DNA from 2 places in the Nocardia sp. IFM 10818 genome. Region 1 is predicted to be linked to the other one. Evidence: predicted binding sites of a transcription regulator. Region 1 holds the regulator's gene; the other holds the start of a gene.
The links. Region 1 encodes HspR, which represses chaperone genes until heat shock. Its sites were predicted from a motif close to ANNTGAGTNNNNNNNACTCANNT; they were not measured.
Positions count from the first base shown of each region.

Region 2: lon (endopeptidase La) is a predicted target of HspR. The motif match lies at 4,375-4,397, and genes of this name have one in related genera.

Region 1 is NZ_BAAHJH010000001.1:8,063,824-8,073,634, reverse strand. Features, by position in the region: gene dnaK (molecular chaperone DnaK) at 1-252, shown strand, start outside; gene grpE (nucleotide exchange factor GrpE) at 249-878, shown strand; gene dnaJ (molecular chaperone DnaJ) at 909-2,084, shown strand; gene ACYQ5L_RS37395 (heat shock protein transcriptional repressor HspR) at 2,084-2,479, shown strand; gene ACYQ5L_RS37390 (globin domain-containing protein) at 2,934-4,103, shown strand; gene ACYQ5L_RS37385 (FAD-binding oxidoreductase) at 4,158-4,877, opposite strand; gene ACYQ5L_RS37380 (globin domain-containing protein) at 5,116-6,276, opposite strand; gene ACYQ5L_RS37375 (NADP-dependent oxidoreductase) at 6,411-7,388, opposite strand; gene clpB (ATP-dependent chaperone ClpB) at 7,579-9,811, shown strand, end outside.
Region 2 is NZ_BAAHJH010000001.1:8,338,607-8,348,417, forward strand. Features, by position in the region: gene ACYQ5L_RS38595 (enoyl-CoA hydratase/isomerase family protein) at 49-834, shown strand; gene ACYQ5L_RS38600 (oxidoreductase) at 874-1,866, shown strand; gene lon (endopeptidase La) at 1,963-4,296, opposite strand; gene ACYQ5L_RS38610 (alpha/beta hydrolase family protein) at 4,518-5,567, shown strand; gene ACYQ5L_RS38615 (saccharopine dehydrogenase family protein) at 5,564-6,799, shown strand; gene ACYQ5L_RS38620 (PaaX family transcriptional regulator C-terminal domain-containing protein) at 6,804-7,682, shown strand; gene ACYQ5L_RS38625 (alpha/beta fold hydrolase) at 7,754-8,617, shown strand; gene ACYQ5L_RS38630 (zinc-binding dehydrogenase) at 8,687-9,694, shown strand; gene ACYQ5L_RS38635 (metallophosphoesterase) at 9,758-9,811, opposite strand, start outside.

The DNA of each region.
Region 1 (9,811 bases):
AAGGTCCCGGCCGAGGTCAAGACCAAGGTCGAGGCGGCCATCGCGGAGGCCAACGAGGCGCTCAAGGGCACCGATATCGCGGTCATCAAGACCGCGGTGGAGAAGCTCGCGACCGAGTCGCAGGCGCTGGGCCAGGCCATCTACGAGGCCGCGGGCGCCGAGCAGGCCGCCCAGGGCAATGGCGCGGCCGCGCCCGAGTCCGATGACACCGTGGTCGACGCCGAGGTCGTCGAGGAGCCGGAGAAGAAGTGACCAAGCCGAACCCGGAAGAAGAGCCGGTCATCATCGACGACGTCGTTGATCCGCTCGCGGGTCAGGTTGGCGAGGCCGCGGCGGAGTCCTCCGCCGCGGCTTCGGCCGCGGACGACATTGCCACGAGCGAGGATTCGCTCGCCGATGCGATCAGCGCCGAACTCGCCGAGCGCACCTCCGACCTGCAGCGGCTGACCGCCGAATACGCCAACTACCGCCGCCGCGTCGAGCGTGACCGCCAGGCCACCATCGAGACCGCCAAGGCGTCGGTGGTCAGCGAATTGCTCGGCGTGCTCGACGATCTCGACCGCGCCCGCGCGCACGGCGACCTGGAGACCGGACCGCTCAAGTCGGTCGCGGACAAACTGGTCACCGCCCTGCAGAAGCAGGGCCTCGTCGACTTCGGTTCGGAGGGTGAGCCTTTCGACCCGACCCTGCACGAGGCCGTCCAGCACGAGGGCTCCGGACACGATCCGGTGATCGGCATGGTCATGCGCAAGGGCTACAAGTTCGGCGATCGCGTCCTGCGCCACGCGCTGGTCGGCGTCACCGACGGCGTAGCGGAACAGACCGGCAGCGCATCGGATTCGACGAACGCCGGCTCCGATGCCGCTGCTACCGAGTAATACGAGTAATCCGAGAGGAGGAGATGCCCGGTGAATCGGGAGTGGCTCGAGAAGGACTTCTACAAGGAGCTGGGTGTTTCCTCCAGCGCCACCCAGGATGAGGTCAAGAAGGCCTACCGCAAGCTCGCCCGGGATCTGCATCCGGACAAGAATCCGGGAGATGCCAAGGCGGAGGAGCGTTTCAAGGCCGTCAGCGAGGCGCACGCCGTGCTGTCGGATCCGGAGAAGCGCAAGGAGTACGACGAGGCCCGCCGGCTCTTCGCGAGCGGCGGTTTCGGCCGCGGCGGCTTCTCGCCCGGCGGCGGCTATGGCCAGCCCGGCGGGTTCTCCGGTGAGTTCAACCTGGGCGATATCTTCGGCGGCGCCGGTGCGACCGCCGGGGACGGCGGTCTCGGCGATATCCTCGGCGGCCTGTTCAATCGCGGCGGCGCCCGCACCTCGTCGCGCCCGCGGCGCGGCAGCGATGTGGAGACCGAGACGACCCTGGGCTTCCGCGAGGCCGCCCAGGGCGTGACGGTCCCGCTGCGGATGACCAGCCCTGCGGCGTGCACCACCTGTCACGGCAGCGGCGCCAAGCCGGGCACCAGCCCGCGAGTCTGCCCGCACTGCAACGGTTCCGGCGTGATCAGCCGCAATCAGGGTGCGTTCGGATTCAGCGAGCCGTGCGAGGACTGCCGGGGCACCGGGTCGATCATCGACGATCCGTGCGGCGATTGCCGCGGCACCGGCATCCAGAACCGGACCCGCACCATTACCGTCCGCATTCCCCCGGGTGTGCGCGACGGGCAGCGGATCCGGCTGGCCGGTCAGGGCGAGGCGGGCCTGCGCGGTGCGCCTCCGGGCGATCTGTATGTCACCGTGCATGTCAGCCAGGACAAGGTGTTCGGCCGCAATGGTGACGACCTGACCCTGGTGCTGCCGGTGAGCTACAGCGAATTGGTGCTGGGCACAACGGTTTCGGTGCCGACCCTGGACGGCCGCGTCGGCGTCAAGGTGCCGCCGGGCACCGCGGACGGCCGTACCCTGCGGGTGCGCGGCCGCGGTGTGCCCAAGCGGGGCGGCGGCGGTGCGGGCGATCTGCTGGTCACGGTGAAGGTCGCGATCCCGCAGAAACTGGACGACAATGCCACCGAGGCGCTGCGGCGCTATGCGGAGGCGGAGAAGGAAAGTGGCTTCGATCCGCGTGCCGGATGGGCAGGTGCGTAATGAGTTCCGATCCGAAAAAGACCGAGGCGCAGTACTTCCTGATCTCGGTGGCCGCGCAGCTGGCGGGCATGCACGCTCAGACGCTGCGTACCTATGACCGGCTGGGCCTGGTGTCGCCGCAGCGCACTTCCGGTGGCGGCCGGCGCTATTCGAACCGGGATGTGGAACTGCTCCGCGAGGTGCAGCGCCTGTCCCAGGACGAGGGCGTCAACCTGGCGGGCATCAAACGGATCATCGAACTCACCAACCAGGTCGAGGAGCTGCAGCACCGGGTCGCGGAGTTGACCGCCGAGGTGGAGAGACTCCGGTCGGGGTACCGCCCCGACCTGACTCCCGCCCCGCGGAGCACCGCGCTCGTGGTGTGGCAGCCGCGCAATCGGCGGCGCTCCCAGTAGCCGGTGCGCACCGGCGGGTAGCGGAAAAGGTGCGGGGGCTTCGGCTCCCGCACCTTATTTTCCCGAGTCGGGATGGGGCGGAAATAGATACAGACCGGACGGTTATGGAATTATTCCATTTGTGAGTTTTGCCTTGTGTGGCAAAGCAATTTGTTTGCGAGCGAGGTTGCGGTGCGGTCGCTGAGTTTCTGAGTCTTGCAAAACGGATCTCGCAAGATCGACGAGTAAAACCCTGTGTCTGTCGGCGTGTTCCAGGTGAACAGTCTGTTTTCAGGCGAATAACCCTGCACTGTCCTCAATTTAGGGGAATTACAGGCGTGTTGTTGAAACGTCCCGTTCCGTTGCTGGCAAACCTCACCTACACTTGCTTGGCAACGGCTGCTGTCGAGTGTCCCGCAGCACTGCACTCGCCGGCCTCGCCCGTGTTCGAGTGCGAAATGGGGTTGTGACACAAATGGATTCGCGGACCGTCGCATTGATTAGAACGACGTTCAAGGCGGTTGCTGCGGAGGAAGGCGGCCCCGAGAAACTCGCACGATCGTTCTACGCCATTCTGTTCACCGAGCATCCACAGGTTCGCGACTTCTTCCCGGCCGCGCTCGACGCTCAGCGCGATCGGCTGGTCCGGGCCATCGCCTATGTGGTGGACCGGCTGGAGGAACCGGACAAGCTGCTGCCCTTCCTGGCCCAGCTCGGGCGCGACCATCGCAAGTACGGCGTGGTGGCCGAACACTATGCGGCCGTGGTGAAAACGCTGAAGACCGCCATGCAGGCCTATGCCGGCACCGAGATGTGGACCGATGAGGTGGACCGGGCCTGGGACGAGGGGCTCGGCGTCATCGCCGACACCATGATCGGCGCGGCCGAACAGGAGGGCACCCCGCCGGTCTGGACCGGCACCGTCATCGAACACCGCGAGGTGTTGCGCAATCTCGCCGTCGTGCGCTTGAAGCTGGACCAGCCCATGCAGTACGCGGCCGGGCAGTACATGAGCGTGCAGATCCCGTCCCGGCCGCGCATGTGGCGCTATCTGTCCCCGGCCATACCGGCCAATGCCAGCGGTGAACTGGAATTCCATATCCGCGGCGTCACCGGCGGCTGGGTCAGCCCGGCCATGGTCGGGCACACCCGGATCGGCGAGCAATGGCTGATCGGCTCGCCGCTGGGCGGGCTCGGCGTGCCGCGCAATACCCGCCGCAAGATGCTCATGATCGGCTGCGGCACCGGGATCGCCCCGCTGCGCGCCCAGCTCATGGCCATGACCGCGCGGCGCTCCAATCCCAAGGTGGATCTGTTCGTCGGCGGGCATTACCCGTGCGATCTCTACGATCTGGAGATCCTGAGCCAGCTGGCGCGCGCCAATAAGTGGCTCACCGTCAATCCGGTCACCGAGAGCAATGAGAACCCCTGGTGGCATTTCGCGGATTCCGATGAGCCCAAGGAGCTTCCGGGCTTACAACCGCGCCGGGTCGGTCAGATCGGCAAGATCGTGGCGGGATTCGGGCCGTGGGCGGATCGTGACGTGCAGATCGTCGGTTCACCTTCGATGGTGCAGACCACCAAGTTCCGGCTCATGGCCGCGGGGACCCCGACCCAGAACATTCGCCACGACCCGCTGTTCTGAATTTCCCCAACTCTCAGGGGCTCTCGGGGGGCTTCGCCCCCCGAACCCCCGCTCTCAAAACCCTTCGTAGCGAATGTTTTCGCGCGGCGTCCCGGTCGCGATGAGGCGATCCACCACGGCCTGCACCTGGCCGGAATTGCCGCACACCAGAATCTGCTGGTGATCGAAGGGCGCGAATCGCGCGACGGCCTCGGCGAGGGTCCCCGGCAGCATTTCCTCCGGCTGGAAGCCGACATCCACCTTGCACGCCTCGTACCAGGCATCGGCGCGGCTGGGATCGTGTTCGTCCTGCACCACCGGAAGCACTGTGAGCCAAGGGAATTGCTCGGTCAGCAGGTAGAGCATGTCGGCGGCGTAGAGATCGCGCGGATACCGCCCGCCGAAGAACAGGGTGAGGTTCGGCGGAGTGGCGCGGCGGGACAGGTCCAGCAGCAGCGCGCGCAGCGGGGCCAGGCCGATGCCATCGGCGATCATGACGATCTCGGTGGCATCCTCGTCCACCGTGAGCCAGCCGCCCGGATTGCTGATCCGCCATTCGTCCCCGGCGCGGGTGTCCGAGACCAGCGAGCCGCTGCACCAGCCGCCGGGCACGGTGCGCACATGGAATTCCAGCTTGCCGTCCAGCGAGGGCGGCAGGGCGGAATACAAGCGCCGCGCGATATTCGGATGCTGCGGCGTGCGCACCTCCATCGACTGCCCGGCCGCGAACGGCACGAACTCGCCGATCAGCCGGATCACCGTGAGGTCCTCGCGCAGCCGGTGCGCGCCCACCACCGTCGCCGACCATTCCCCGTCCCCGGTGCCGGGCCCGGGCGCGGACGGGGCCGCGGCCCGACCGGCCGCCGGATACCCGTCCGGCGGCGGGGTATCCGGTGTGACGATGGGTAGTTCGTCGGTATCGGCGTAGGACGGCACCGCCTTGATGATCGGGAACTCGTCGGTATCGTCCGGGCCGCGCGTCAAGGCAAACTCCTGATCATCGAAATATGTTGTGCTACACCGAATCCCGAATCTAGACGGGATCGGACATGATGTTCCGCTCCGGGGTGCCCACCGCGAGCAGCGCCCGCTTGGTATCGGCGATCATGCGGGCCGACCCGGCGATCTGGATCTGCCGGTCCGCCCAGGCGCCGAAACTGGCCACCACCGCGCCCAGGTTACCGATGAGCCGGCGGTGCATGCCGAACGGCGTCTCGGCCGGCGGATACGGATGCCACCACGGGTTGGTCTCGTTCTCGCACACCGGAATCACGGTCAGCCACGGATTGCTCTGCGAGAGCTGCCACATGTTCTCCACATCGTAGAGATCGCAGGGATAGCGCCCGCCCATGAACAGGTGCACGCGCGGATTGATGCCGCGCCGGCCCATCTCGATCAGCTGGGCGCGAATCGGCGCGATGCCGGTGCCCGAGCTGATCATCAGCACATCCTTGCGGCTGCTCAGATCCACGTGCAGGCCGCCCAGCGGCGCGGCGATCATCCAGCGGTCGCCGACCTTGGTCTCGTTCACGATGGCCGGGCTCACCCAGCCGGTGCGGACCTTGCGCACATGGAATTCGATCTCCCCGTAGGGATTGGTGGGGATGGCCGGCGACAGGTACCGCCACATCTTGGGCCGCTGCGGAATGGCCACCGGAACGTACTGCCCGGCCCCGTACGGTATCGGCGTATCCGACTGCAGCCGCACAATGGCCAGATCGTCCACCACCCGCCGGTGCCCGACCACCGTCGCCTCCCAATAGGGTTGCGATTTGTCGGAATTGGCGCCGATGGCCATGGACGCCGAGATCAGGATGGTGACATCGCGCCACCCGGCCTCCAATTGCCGGTTCCAGTGCCCGACCCCGTTGTAACTGCGGAAGGCCGAGAGCAGCGCACGACCCGCGATGTCGTAGTGCGCCGCCTCCACGCCGTACTTGCGGTGATCGCGCGCCAGCTGCTCCAGGAAGCGCTGGGCGCGATCCCAGTCCTCCAGATTGTCGAGGACGAACTGGATGGCGGTGACGAGGCGTTTCGCCTGCATGTCCATGGCGGAGGGGAACAGCTCCCGCAGGGCGGGTATCTCCGCGAAAAGGTGACCGTAGAACGCGCTGATCAGTCGTTCGGGCCCGTGCTGGGCCTCGACGACTGTCCGAAAGTTTGCGCGGACCAGCGCTGCCGAACGCGCATCCACGACGTCGAGCTTTCCTTCCTGTGCTGCTACCCCGGACGAGCCCGGTTCCGGGCCGCCCTCCGCGTCAAGTATCCCTGAAAAAACGGTGGTCGCACGGATATAGCCAAGCTGGGGTCATTTGTGTAACCGAAGGTTCAGATGACCAGCACCGTCTTGCCGCGTGCGCCGGATGCGCCGATAACTTCCGGGGCGTCGGCGAGCGGCGGGGTGGCGTCGATGGGGACCACCAGATCGCCATTGCCGACATCGCGCAGCAGCTCCCGCAACTCGGGTGCGCCGCCGTGGGATTCGAAGTTGCCGCCGGTTATCCCGCGCCGCTTCAGCTCGTCCTCGTCGGCGGACCGGACGGTGGTGTAGGCCGCGCCGCCCGCCTTGACGAGCTCCAGGTGCCGGGCGAAGACCTCCGGCGGGCTGACCAGATCGAAGAGCACGTCGACCCCGCCCGGCACGGTGATGCGCACCGAATCGGCGATCGACAGTTCGGCCGTCTGCTGCCGGGTGGGGGAATCGCCGACCGGGATCCGCCCGTAGTTGACCACCTCGGCCGCGCCCAGTCGCAGCATCCGATCGGTGGCGTCGGGCCGCGCGGTGGCGATGACGTGCGCGCCCGCCAGGGTCGCCAACTGCACCAGATACGACCCGACCCCGCCGGTCGCCCCGACCACCAGCACCGTCTGCCCGGTCCCCACCCCGGCGGCGTGCACCAGGTCGAGCGCGGTGATGCCCGCGGTGGGCAGCGCCGCGGCCTGGATGGCGGTGATCTCGTCGGGGATCTTGGCAATGCTGCTGACTCGCGGGACCACGATGTACTCGGCGAAGGTGCCGTGCCCGACCGGCGGTATGAGGAACTTGCCGACCACTCGCTCGCCGATCTCGAAATCCGTCACGTCGGGCCCCACCGCCGACACGCTGCCCGCGCCGTCGACGCCCGGTATGAGCGGAAAGTCGTGCGGCAGCTTGCCGTCCAGGAAGCCGTCGATCACCCGTTTGTCGAACGGATTGACCCCGGCCGCCTCCAGCTGGATCTGAATCTGCCCCGGTCCGGGCGCGGGGACCGGCATATCCGCCGGTTCGGGAGTGCCGCCGAATTCTCGAATCACGATCGCGCGCATGAGGCTCCATTCGTTCGGAACTACCGGGACGGAACGGGCTGAGGTGATGCGTCGACGAACTGGTTCCAGCGTAGCGTTGTGTGTGACTTACGTCCCTCTGGTGCCGTTGTCGAAAACTCGTCAGACTTGAGCGGAACAGACTCAACTTCTGCCGCGTTGGATCGAGTAAACGACTAGTAGGAAGGTGACAGTGGACTCGTTCAATCCCACCACCAAGACTCAGGCGGCCCTGACCGCCGCATTGCAAGCGGCCTCCGCCGCCGGCAATCCGGAGATCCGTCCGGCGCACTTGCTGGTGGCGTTGCTGGATCAGACCGACGGCATCGCCGCCCCGCTGCTGAAGGCCGTCGCAGTCGACCCGGCGACGGTCCGGCGCGAGGCCCAGGACATCGTCGACCGCCTGCCCCGCGCCAGCGGCGCGACCACCACCCCGCAGCTCGGGCGCGAGGCCCTGGCCGCCGTCACCGCGGCCCAGCGGCTCGCCACCGAGATGGGCGACGAATACGTCTCCACCGAGCACCTCATGGTCGGCCTGGCCGCCGGCGACTCGGACATCTCGCAGCTGCTGCTGAAGTACGGCGCCACCGCGGACAATCTGCGCGAGGCGTTCACCGCCGTGCGCGGCAACACCCGCGTCACCACCCCCGATCCCGAGGGCAGCTATCAAGCCCTGGAGAAGTACTCCACCGATCTCACCGCCGCCGCCCGCGAGGGCAAGCTGGATCCGGTCATCGGGCGCGACGCCGAGATCCGGCGCGTGGTGCAGGTGCTGTCGCGGCGCACCAAGAACAATCCGGTGCTCATCGGCGAGCCGGGCGTGGGCAAGACCGCCATCGTGGAGGGGCTGGCGCAGCGCATCATCGCCGGCGACGTCCCGGAATCGCTGCGCGGCAAGAAGCTCATCTCGCTCGACCTGGGCGCCATGGTCGCGGGCGCGAAGTACCGCGGTGAATTCGAGGAGCGGCTCAAGGCGGTGCTGGAGGAGATCAAATCCAGTGCGGGACAGATCATCACCTTCATCGACGAGCTGCACACCATTGTCGGCGCGGGCGCGACCGGCGAATCCGCCATGGACGCCGGGAACATGATCAAGCCCATGCTGGCGCGCGGCGAGCTGCGCCTGGTCGGCGCCACCACGCTCGACGAGTACCGCCAGCACATCGAGAAGGACCCGGCCCTGGAGCGCCGCTTCCAGCAGGTCCTGGTGGGCGAACCGTCGGTGGAGGACACCGTCGGCATCCTGCGCGGGCTCAAGGAGCGTTACGAGGTGCATCACGGCGTGCGCATCACCGACTCCGCGCTGGTCGCCGCCGCCACCCTGTCGGATCGCTACATCACCTCGCGCTTCCTGCCGGACAAGGCCATCGACCTGGTGGACGAGTCCGCCTCGCGGCTGCGCATGGAAATCGACTCCCGCCCGGTCGAGATCGATCAGGTGGAGCGCGCCGTGCGCCGCCTGGAGATCGAGGAGATGGCGCTGGCCAAGGAGACCGACGAGGCCTCCAAGCAGCGCCTGGAGAAGTTGCGCTCCGAGCTCGCCGACGACCGGGAGAAGCTCAACCAGCTGACCACCCGCTGGCAGAACGAGAAGACCGCCATCGACTCGGTGCGCGTCATCAAGGAGGAACTGGAGACGCTCAAGGGCGAATCCGATCGCGCCGAGCGCGACGGCGACCTGGGCAAGGCCGCCGAACTCCGGTACGGGCGAATCCCCAAGCTGGAGAAGGAACTCACCGAGGCCGAGGCCAAGGCCAAGGGCGCGGCCGACGGCGACGTCATGCTCAAGGAGGAGGTCGGACCGGACGATATCGCCGAGGTGGTGTCGGCGTGGACCGGTGTGCCCGTGGGCAAGATGATGGAGGGCGAGACCCAGAAGCTGCTCCGCATGGAGGAGGAACTGGGCAAGCGCGTCGTCGGGCAGGCCGAAGCGGTGCAGGCGGTCTCGGACGCGGTGCGCCGCGCCCGCGCCGGCGTCGCCGATCCGAACCGGCCGACCGGCTCGTTCATGTTCGTGGGCCCCACCGGCGTGGGCAAGACCGAGCTCGCGAAGGCGTTGGCGGACTTCCTGTTCGACGACGAGCGCGCCATGGTCCGCATCGATATGAGCGAGTACAGCGAGAAGCACTCGGTGGCCCGCCTGGTCGGCGCGCCCCCGGGCTACGTCGGCTACGACCAGGGTGGCCAGCTCACCGAGGCGGTGCGCCGGCGGCCGTACACGGTGGTGCTGTTCGACGAGATCGAGAAGGCCCACCCGGACGTGTTCGACATCCTGCTGCAGGTGCTCGACGAAGGCCGGTTGACCGACAGTCAGGGCCGCACGGTCGATTTCCGCAACACCATCCTCATCCTGACCTCCAATCTGGGTGCGGGCGGCGACAAGGATTTCGTCATGAACTCGGTGCGCGCCGCGTTCAAGCCGGAAT
Region 2 (9,811 bases), 270 kb from region 1:
CGCGTTTGACATGCTGTGGTCAGGCATCCGACGGAAGGCACCCATTCGATGACCCACGTGTACGAGAACATTCTGTTCGAGCTGGACGGGCCCATTGCCCGCATCACGCTCAATCGGCCCAATGCCGCCAATGGAATCGATCAGGCCCTGGCCGATGAGCTGGCGCAGGCCGCCGCCTACTGCTCCGACGATCCGGCCGTCAAGGTGGTGGTGCTGACCGGCGCCGGGAAGTTCTTCTCCGCCGGCGGTGACGTGCGGGCCATGGCGGCCGCCGACGACACCGGCGCGTTCATCGACAAGCTGGCCGAGACCCTGCACCACGCCGTGTCCTCGTTCGCGCGCATGGACGCCCTGCTCATCACCGCCGTCAACGGCACCGCCGCCGGGGCGGGCCTGAGCCTGGCCATTGCCGGCGATCTGGTGGTCGCGGCCGAATCCGCGTCGTTCACCATGTCCTACACCAAGGTCGGGCTCAGCCCCGACGGCGGTGCCTCCTACTACCTGCCGCGCCTGATCGGCGTGCGCCGCACCCAGGACCTCATGCTCACCAACCGGGTGCTCACCGCACACGAGGCGCTCGACTGGCAGCTGCTGCACCGGGTGGTGCCCGATGCCGAACTCGCCGGGGCCGTCGAGGAACTCGCGCGGCAGTTCGCGAGCGGCCCCAAGCTGTCCAATGCCAATGTGAAGAAGCTGCTGCTGGTGTCCTCCCAGCACACCCTCGAAGAACAGCTCGGCACCGAGGCCGCGTTCATCACGCACTGCGCGGAATCGGCCGACGGCGCAGAGGGAATCGCCGCATTCCTCGGTAAACGAGCACCCAAGTTCGCCTGAGCGATACCCGACCGGCATTGCCGGTCTTATGCTCGGTCAATGGAGTTCCAGGCGATGGTGGCCCACGAAACGGACAGCGGTATCGCACTCATTCGCGAAACGGTGAACGACGACTTCCATGGGCCCGGCGATGTGACGATCAAGGTTCATTACTCGGGCGCGAACTACAAAGACGGTCTGGCCATCACCCCCAAAGGCGGCGTGATTCGGGAGTATCCACTCATCCCGGGCATCGATCTCACCGGCGAGGTGGTCAGTTCCGGGAATCCGGACTTCGCCCCGGGTGATCTGGTCATTGCCCACGGCTACGAGCTGGGCGTCTCGCATCACGGCGGCTACTCCGAATACGCCAAGGTCCCGGCCGAATGGGTGGTGAAGCTCGAAGGCCTGACACCCCGCGAGGCCGCCGCCATCGGCACGGGGGGGTTCACGGCGGCCATGAGCGTACAAGCCCTGCTCGACCACGGACTCACACCGGCCGCCGGTCCCGTTCTCGTCACCGGCGCCACCGGCGGCGTGGGCAGTGTGGCGGTGGACATTCTGTCCGGTCTCGGCTTCGAAGTGGTCGCCTCCACCGGCAAGATCGGCGCCGGTGAACTCCTCGAAACCCTGGGCGCCGCTGCGGTGATCGGCCGCCTGCCCGCCGAGGGCGAGAAGCTGCGCCCGCTCGGCAAGGCGCAGTGGGCGGCGGCGGTGGACAGCGTCGGCGGCCAGTCGCTCGCCCACATTCTCAGCACGATCAAGTACGGCGGCGCCGCCGCGGTCAGCGGTCTCACCGGTGGTCCGGAGCTCCCGACCACCGTCATGCCGTTCATCCTGCGCGGGGTTTCGCTGCTCGGCATCGACTCGGCCCATATGCCCATCGCGGCTCGCCGCGAACTGTGGGCCCGCCTCGGCAAGGACCTGAAACCGGCGCATCTGAGCCTGCTCGAGAACTACGCGCCCATTACCGAGGCCGAATCCGTGCTCCGCTCCATCCTGGAGGGCACCCACTCCGGGCGCACCGTGCTCGGCGTGGCCGGGGAGTTCTGAGGCGGCCACGAAATACGAACGGACCGCGCGGGTTTCGGTTTCATGTGAAACAAGCGCGGTCCGTTGCTATTCGGTTGTGCTATCGCGTCCCGCCGGTCAGGCGGTGGCGCTCAGCGCCGGACGGTCGAGGTCGGACTCGATGACAGGTTCGATGGCGTAGGCCAGGATGTCGGCCACGTCGGCGACGGGGCGCACATCCAGGGCGGCCAGCACCTCGCCCGGGACCTCGTCGAGATCCGGTTCATTGCGTGCCGGGATGAAGACGGTCTTCAGTCCGGCGCGCTGCGCGGCCAGCAGCTTCTGCTTCACGCCGCCGATGGGCAGGACGCGGCCGTTCAGCGTGACCTCGCCGGTCATGCCGACATCGGCGCGGACCTGCCGGCCCAGGGCCAGCGACACCAGGGCGGTGACCATGGTGACGCCCGCGGACGGACCGTCCTTCGGGACCGCGCCCGCCGGGAAGTGGATGTGGATATTGCGATCCAGCACCTTCGGCTCGATGCCGATCTCCTCCAGGTGGGAGCGGACGTAGGTCAGGGCGATCTGCGCCGACTCCTTCATGACGTCGCCGAGCTGGCCGGTCAGGGTCAGCGAGCGATCGCCCTCGGCCGCATTGGCCTCGATGTAGAGGACGTCGCCGCCGGCGCCCGTCACCGCCAGACCGGTCGCCACACCGGGGACCGCGGTGCGTTCCACCGAGTCCGGGGTGAAGCGGGGACGGCCCAGGAACTCCGTCAGATTGTCCAGGCCGATGGCGATGGAACCGGTGTCGTACCCCAGCTCCTTGTCGTAGCCCAGGCTTTCGGAGCCGGCGGGGTCCGCCGATTCCGACAGCTTGGTCGCCGCCTTGCGCAGCGCCTTGGCGATCAGGCGCTCCATCTGCCGCACACCGGCTTCCCGGGTGTAGTTGGCGGCGATCTCGCGCAGCGCCTCCTCGGTGATGGAAACCTCCTCGGCGGTCAGGGCATTGCGCTCCAACTGCCGCGGAATGAGGAAGTCGCGGGCGATGGCGACCTTGTCCGCCTCGGTGTAACCGTCCACGGTGATCAGTTCCATGCGGTCCAGCAGCGGGCCGGGGATGGTCTCCATGACATTCGCGGTGGCGATGAACAGGACGTCGGACAGATCCAGGTCCAGATCCAGGTAGTGATCGCGGAAGGTGTGGTTCTGCGCCGGATCCAGGACCTCGAGCAGGGCCGCCGCGGGATCGCCGCGGAAGTCCGAGCCGACCTTGTCGATCTCGTCCAGCAGGACGACCGGATTCATGGAGCCGGCCTCCTTCATGGCGCGCACGATGCGGCCGGGCAGGGCGCCGACATAGGTGCGGCGGTGACCGCGGATCTCGGCCTCGTCGCGGACGCCACCCAGGGCGACGCGCACGAACTTGCGGCCCAGCGCGCGGGCGACCGACTCACCCAGCGAGGTCTTGCCCACACCGGGCGGGCCGACCAGCACCAGCACCGCGCCGGAGCCACGGCCGCCGACCACCTCCAGATTGCGGGCGGCGCGGCGGGCCCGCACGGCCAGGTACTCGACCATGCGGTCCTTGACCTCGTCCAGCCCGTGGTGATCCGCGTCCAGCACCGCGCGAGCGGCCGAGACATCGGCGCTGTCGGTGGTTTTCACGGTCCAGGGCAGGTCCAGGACGGTGTCCAGCCAGGTGCGGATCCAGCCCGATTCCGGGCTCTGATCGCTGGCCCGCTCCAACCGGCCCACCTCGCGCAGCGCGGCCTCGCGAATGTCCTCGGGCAGGTCGGCGTTCTCGATGCGGGTGCGGTAGTCGTCGGCGCCGTCCGGCTCGTCCTCGCCCAGCTCCTTGCGAATCGCATTGAGCTGCTGGCGGAGCAGGAATTCGCGCTGGCTCTTCTCGACGCCCTCGCGCACATCCTCACTGATCTTCTCGCTGACCTCGGTCTCGGCGATGTGCTGCTTGGTCCACTCGATGAGCTTGGTCAGCCGGACCGTGGTGTCGACGGTCTCGAGCAGTTCCCGCTTCTGCTCATTGCTCAGGTAGGGCGCCCAGCCGGCGGTGTCGGCAATGGCGGACGGCTCGGTGAGCTGGTTCACCGCGTCGATGACCTGCCAGGCCTCGCGACGCTGCAGGACGGCGACGACCAGCTTCTTGTATTCGGCCGCGAGTTCGGTGGTGCGGCCGTCGGCGGCGGGCGCCTCGACGGGCTCGGCCTCCACCCACAACGCGGCGCCCGGGCCGGTCACCCCGTGCCCGATCTTGGCGCGGCCCTCGGCCTTCAGCACCGCGGCGGGCGCGCCACCGCGCATGCGCCCCACCTGTTCGATGGTGGCGACCACGCCATAGCTGGCGTAGCCCTCGTCCAGCCGCGGCGCGACCAGCACCTGGTTGACCTTGCCCGCCCGCGCGGCATCGATAGCGGCCTGCGCGGATTCGTCCAACTCGATCGGCACGATCATGCCGGGCAGCACGATCGGATCGGTCAGGAACAGGACCGGCAGGTTCTGTGGTGTAGTCACGACTTCGACCCCTTCCAAGGTTGAGCGATACCTACTCAACCCCGGCCCCGGTGGTCTTGTTCCATCCGGTTGTTCGCCCCGGGCGAACAACCGGAAGTGCATGTTCTATCGAATTAAAAACGATCATTTCATAGACGATCATTTCTGATACGATCGACACCATGCTTCGCAGGACCTGGTTACTCCGGTTGTCGATCGCCGCCGGCTGCGTTATCGCGCTGGCACTGTCCGCGGGGGCCTGGGTCGTCGTCGCGAACGACTTCGCCTTCACCGAGCAACGGGTCACCATCCCGGGGCCGGAACAGGACCTGCGGGGCACCTTGGTGCTGCCGGAGGATCAGCGCGGACCCGCCGGACTCGTCGTGTTCGTGCACGGTGACGGGCCCGCCGACGCCGATCGCGACGACTTCTACCGGCCGCTCTGGGAATCGTTCGCGCGCGCCGGATACGCGTCGCTGGCCTGGGACAAGCCCGGGATCAATGGCGCGCCGGGGAATTGGCTCGAGCAGTCCATGCACGATCGGGCCGCGGAGACCGAGGCCGCCATTGCCTGGGCGGCGGCACGTGCGGATATCGATCCGCGGCGCATCGGGGTGTGGGGGATCAGCCAGGCGGGCTGGGTGCTGCCCGAGGTGGCGGTGCGGCATCCGGAATTGCAGTTCATGATCGTGGCCGGGCCCGCGATCAACTGGCTGCGCCAGGGTGAGTACAACACGAATGCCGAACTGCGGCACCGGAACGCGACCGAGTCCGAGATCGCGGCGGCGAACGATCGGCGCCGGGCCGTGCTGGAGTTGCTGCGCGCGGGCGCATCCCATGAGCAGTACCTCGCCGCGGGAATCGACGATGACCCGATGTCCGCCGACCGCTGGCGGTTCGCGAGCAGGAACTACCTCGCCGATGTGAGCGAGTACCTGCCGCGACTGCGGATTCCGGTGCTGCTCGCACTCGGCGAACAGGACCTGAACGTGGATGTCGCCGAAACCGCCCGCGTCTACCGGGAATTGGTGCCGGCCGGACTGCTCACCGTCCGGATGTATCCGGACGCCTCGCACAACATCGTCAAGGCGGATCTGGACAACGACCGGGGGGTGCGGTCGGTGCTGGTCGCGGTGTTCGCGCCACGCTCGCTGTACGCGCCCGGATATCTGGACGACCTGCGGGAATTCGCCGAACAGCAAGAGCCATCGATCGTCAGGAGCACGAAATGAAAGTTCTCGCACTGGGTGGGCCGGGCGCCATGGGCGCCGTCGCGGTGCGGATCGCGGCCGGGCTGGCGGGTCTCGAGGAGATCGTCATCGCCGATCGCGATCTCGGGGCCGCCCAACGGCTGGCGCGGGAACTGGCGCATTCGCCGGTTCCGGTGCGCGCGCTCGAAGTCGACGTCACCGCTGACTCCGCGCTGCGGAACGCGCTGTCCGGCGCGGATCTGGTGCTCAATACCGTTGGGCCGTATTACCGTTTCGGCCTGACCGTGTTGCGCGCCGCCATCGAGACCGGAACCCACTACCTCGATATCTGCGACGACTGGGAACCCACGCTGCAGATGCTCGATCTGGATGCGGCGGCACGGGAGCAGGGCGTGTGCGCGGTGATCGGCATGGGGGCCAGCCCGGGCATGAGCAATCTGCTCGCCGCTCTGGCCGCCGCCGAACTCGACACCGTGCGCGACGCGTACACCGCCTGGGCCGTCGACGCGGGCGAGACGCCGGTGGATATGGAGGAACAGCTCCTGCGCCCGGACGGCGGCCCCACCGCGGCGGCCGTGCACTGGATGCAGCAGGCCAGCGGCATCATCACCGTCGTGCGCGACGGTGCGCCGGCCGAAGTCCGCCCGCTGCATCCGATTCCGCTGGAACTGCCCGGCGGGCGGCGCGGCACCGGCTACTCCATCGGCCATCCGGAGCCGATCACCTTGCGGCGCAGTCTGAAACTCAGCGGTGACGCCATGAATCTCATGGTCATCAGGCCCTGGACCCTCGCCTATCTCGACATCCTGCGCCGCGATATCGACAGCGGCCGGCTGACCAACGAGACGGCCGCCGCACTGCTCACCACACCGAATATCGCGCGCACCCTGCGATCGATCCCGGCGGCGCTGCGCACCGCGGGCCCCGGCGATCTGCCGCCGTTCTTCGCGCTCGTCTCCGGGACCAGACAGGGACGCGACCACCGGGTGCTGGCCCACCCGAACCTGACCGGCCCGAGCTCGGATCCGCTGCACGGCCTGCTGACCGATATGGCGCGCGCGACCGGAATCCCCTTGGCGCTGGGCCTGTATCAGGTCGCCGACGGCAGCGTGCGCACGCCCGGCGTGCACGCCCCCGAGGAAGTCATCGATCCGGCGCGGTTCTTCACCGACCTCGGCCGCACGCTCGGGCGGGATCCGGGCACTCCGATCTACCTGGTAGAACAGGAACCCTCCGCAACCGCCGGGAGGTGAACGCATGGACAGCGCACAGCACAATGACACCGAGATCTCCACCCGGACCCTGGTCGAGAGCATGATCCGCGCCGACGCGACCATCGACGCGGGCGAGCTGTACGACGTCGCCGCCGCCCTCGGCATGAGCGATCAACAGGTCCGGCTCTGCATCAAGCGGCTCGTCGCGGAGGGGCGGTTCACCCAGGACGGACGCGGCCGCAAGGCGGTCCTGCGCGCCACCGACACGACGCGCGGGCTCATCGAACCCGACCTGGAATTCGTCCGCTACATGTACGCGCAGGATCGCGGGCAGGCGCCGTGGGACGGAACATGGCATCTGGTCGCCTTCGGGGTGCCGGAATCGGCGCGGCAGGCGCGCGACGCCATGCGCGATGCCATCCTGCGGCTGGGCGGGGCCGCCATCCAGGGCGGGCTGTACGTGGCGGCGAACCCCTGGGAGGAGCTGATCCGTTCCGCCGCCGCGCGATTCGGGGTCAACGACCATGTCACCACCTTCACCAGCACCGATCTCACGGTCGGCGGGCACAGTGCCGCCCGCGATCTCGCCGAGCACCTGTGGCCGATCGAGCGGATCGCGGACGGGCACCGGCGGCTGCTCGCCACCGCCGAGCGCATCGGGCCGCGACTGCCGGACGCCTCGCACATCGAGCGCCTGACCATGGCCATCACCCTCGCCACCGAGTTCAACCGGGCCAACGAACCGGATCCGCTGCTGCCGCCGCAACTGCTGCCGCAGCCGTGGATCGGCGCCGCCGCGCGGGCGGCCACGGCGGCCTGCTGGGCCGAACTGCTCACCTCTGCCTCGGCACGACCGCTTCAACTGTTCCGCTGGTATTCCGATGTGCTCGAAGAGGTTTCGGCGCCGGCGCCGATTTCCTGAACCGAATCCCGTCCCCTCGCCACCGCCATGACAGACCATGGAAGGGGGCCTAGCGGGAGGCGGGCAGCGTCATGGAGCAGTTCCGGTTCGAAGGCATCCGGGTCGCCTACATCCAGCGGGGCGAGAGCGGGCCACCGGTGGTACTGCTGCATCAAGCGGGCGGATCGCATCTCATCTGGACGCCCCAGATCACCGCGCTCGCCCGGAAATACCACGTCTACGCCCTCGATCTGCCCGGGTACGGCGCCTCGGACAAACCCGCCGGCGGCTACGGGCTCGAACTGTATGTGAACACCGTCCGGCAGTTCCTGCGCTGGAACGAGCTCACCGATGTCGCGCTGGTGGGAAACTGCGTCGGCGCCGCCACCAGCCTGACCTTGGCGCGCCGCTACCCGGCCCTGGTGCGCGCGGTCGTCGCGGTCAACCCGCTGACCGAATCCACCGCCATGCAAGGCGAACAGGGCCTGCCCGCACGGCTGACCCGCGGCATGCCCGCCCTCGGCGTCCGGGCCGTGCAGCGGGTGCACACGCCGAGATGGCTGGCGCGCACCGCGATGCGGTACTGGTTCAGCAGCCGGCGCGCCTTCCGCGAAAGCCCGTACGTGGCGGCGCTGTCCGCGGGCTTCCCCGTGCGCGCGCTCACCGGGCTGGTGCGGGACCTGGATTCCTTCGCCGCACTGGATGAGTGGCCCGACCGCGCCGCGCTGCCGCCGGTCTGCACCATCTGGGGCACCGGCAATCGCGTGCTCTCCGCGGCGGCCGGGCGCGCCCTCAACGAGAAGCTGCGACCCGAGCGCGCGGAATGGCTCGACGGCTGCGGGCATGTGCCGATGCTGGAGCGCCACGCCGAGGTCACCGCCATCATCGACGAATTCCTCACCGCGCATCCGGTCCCGGCCCATCCCGCCGGGCACGGCTCCGACCGGGAAAGCTAGTCCGGCACACCCGGCTTCGGCCTACCATGGCGCCGGAAAGCACTGCCGCACGATCGTTCTGAGGAGTCCATGACCATGCTGGCCGCACGACTGCATCTGGGACCGAACCGCAGCCTCGAACTCGACGAGGTGCCGGTGCCCGAGCCCGGAGCCGATCACGTGCTGATCAAGGTCGAGGCGGCGGGCGTGTGCCTGTCGGACGTGCACCTCATCGACGGGACGCTGACCCCGCTGTTCCTCACAGGGGACGTCGTGACCCTCGGGCACGAGGTCGCCGGGACCGTGCACGCGCTCGGACCGGGCGTCACCACCGCCAAGGTGGGAGACCGCGTCGTGCTGCAGGCCGGGGAATCGCGCGACGGCGCGACCTACACCCGCGGCGTGGACTACGACGGCGGCTGGGCCGAATACACCCTGGCCCGCGTCGACACCCTGGTGCCCATTCCCGACGATCTGCCGTTCGAGCAGGCGTGCTTCATTCCGGACGCGGTGTCCACGCCGTGGGGCGCCATTACGGCCACCGGCGAGGTGAAACCGGGTGAGCCGGTGGGCGTCTGGGGTGTCGGCGGCCTCGGCGCGCACGGCGTGCAGCTGCTGCGCATGATCGGCGCGGCGCCCATCATCGCGGTGGATCCGCTGCCGGCCGCGCGCGAACGCGCCCTGGAGTTCGGCGCCGACCTCGCCTTCGATCCGGCCGATCCGGATCTGCGATCCAAGATCTTCGCCGCCACCGGGACCGGGCTCGCGGCCGCCTTCGACTTCGCGGGTGTGGCGGCGGTGCGCGAGCAGGCCGTCATCTGCCTGGCCCCGCACGGTCGTCTGGTGCTGGTCGGGCTCACCGACAAGCCGATCACCATCACCCACGGCACCGCGTTCAGCTTCTTCCAGCAACAGCTGCGCGGGCACTACGGCTCCGCGCCCGAGGATGTCGCCAAACTCGTGAAGTTGCAGGGCCTGCACCGGGTCGAGTTCTCCCGTTCGGTCAGCGCGGTCATGCCGCTGGCCGACGCGGCCAAGGCCGTGCACGCCTTGGAATCCAAGGAGGGCAACCCGATCCGGATCGTGCTCAAGCCCTAGCACGCACTCCCCGAACACATTTCGCCCCGGAACCGCTGTGCGGTTCCGGGCCCGGAGTCGTTCTTAAGCCAAACGACGCTGGAAGGCGTTGGTGGCCTGCGCGGTCGACGGATCGAC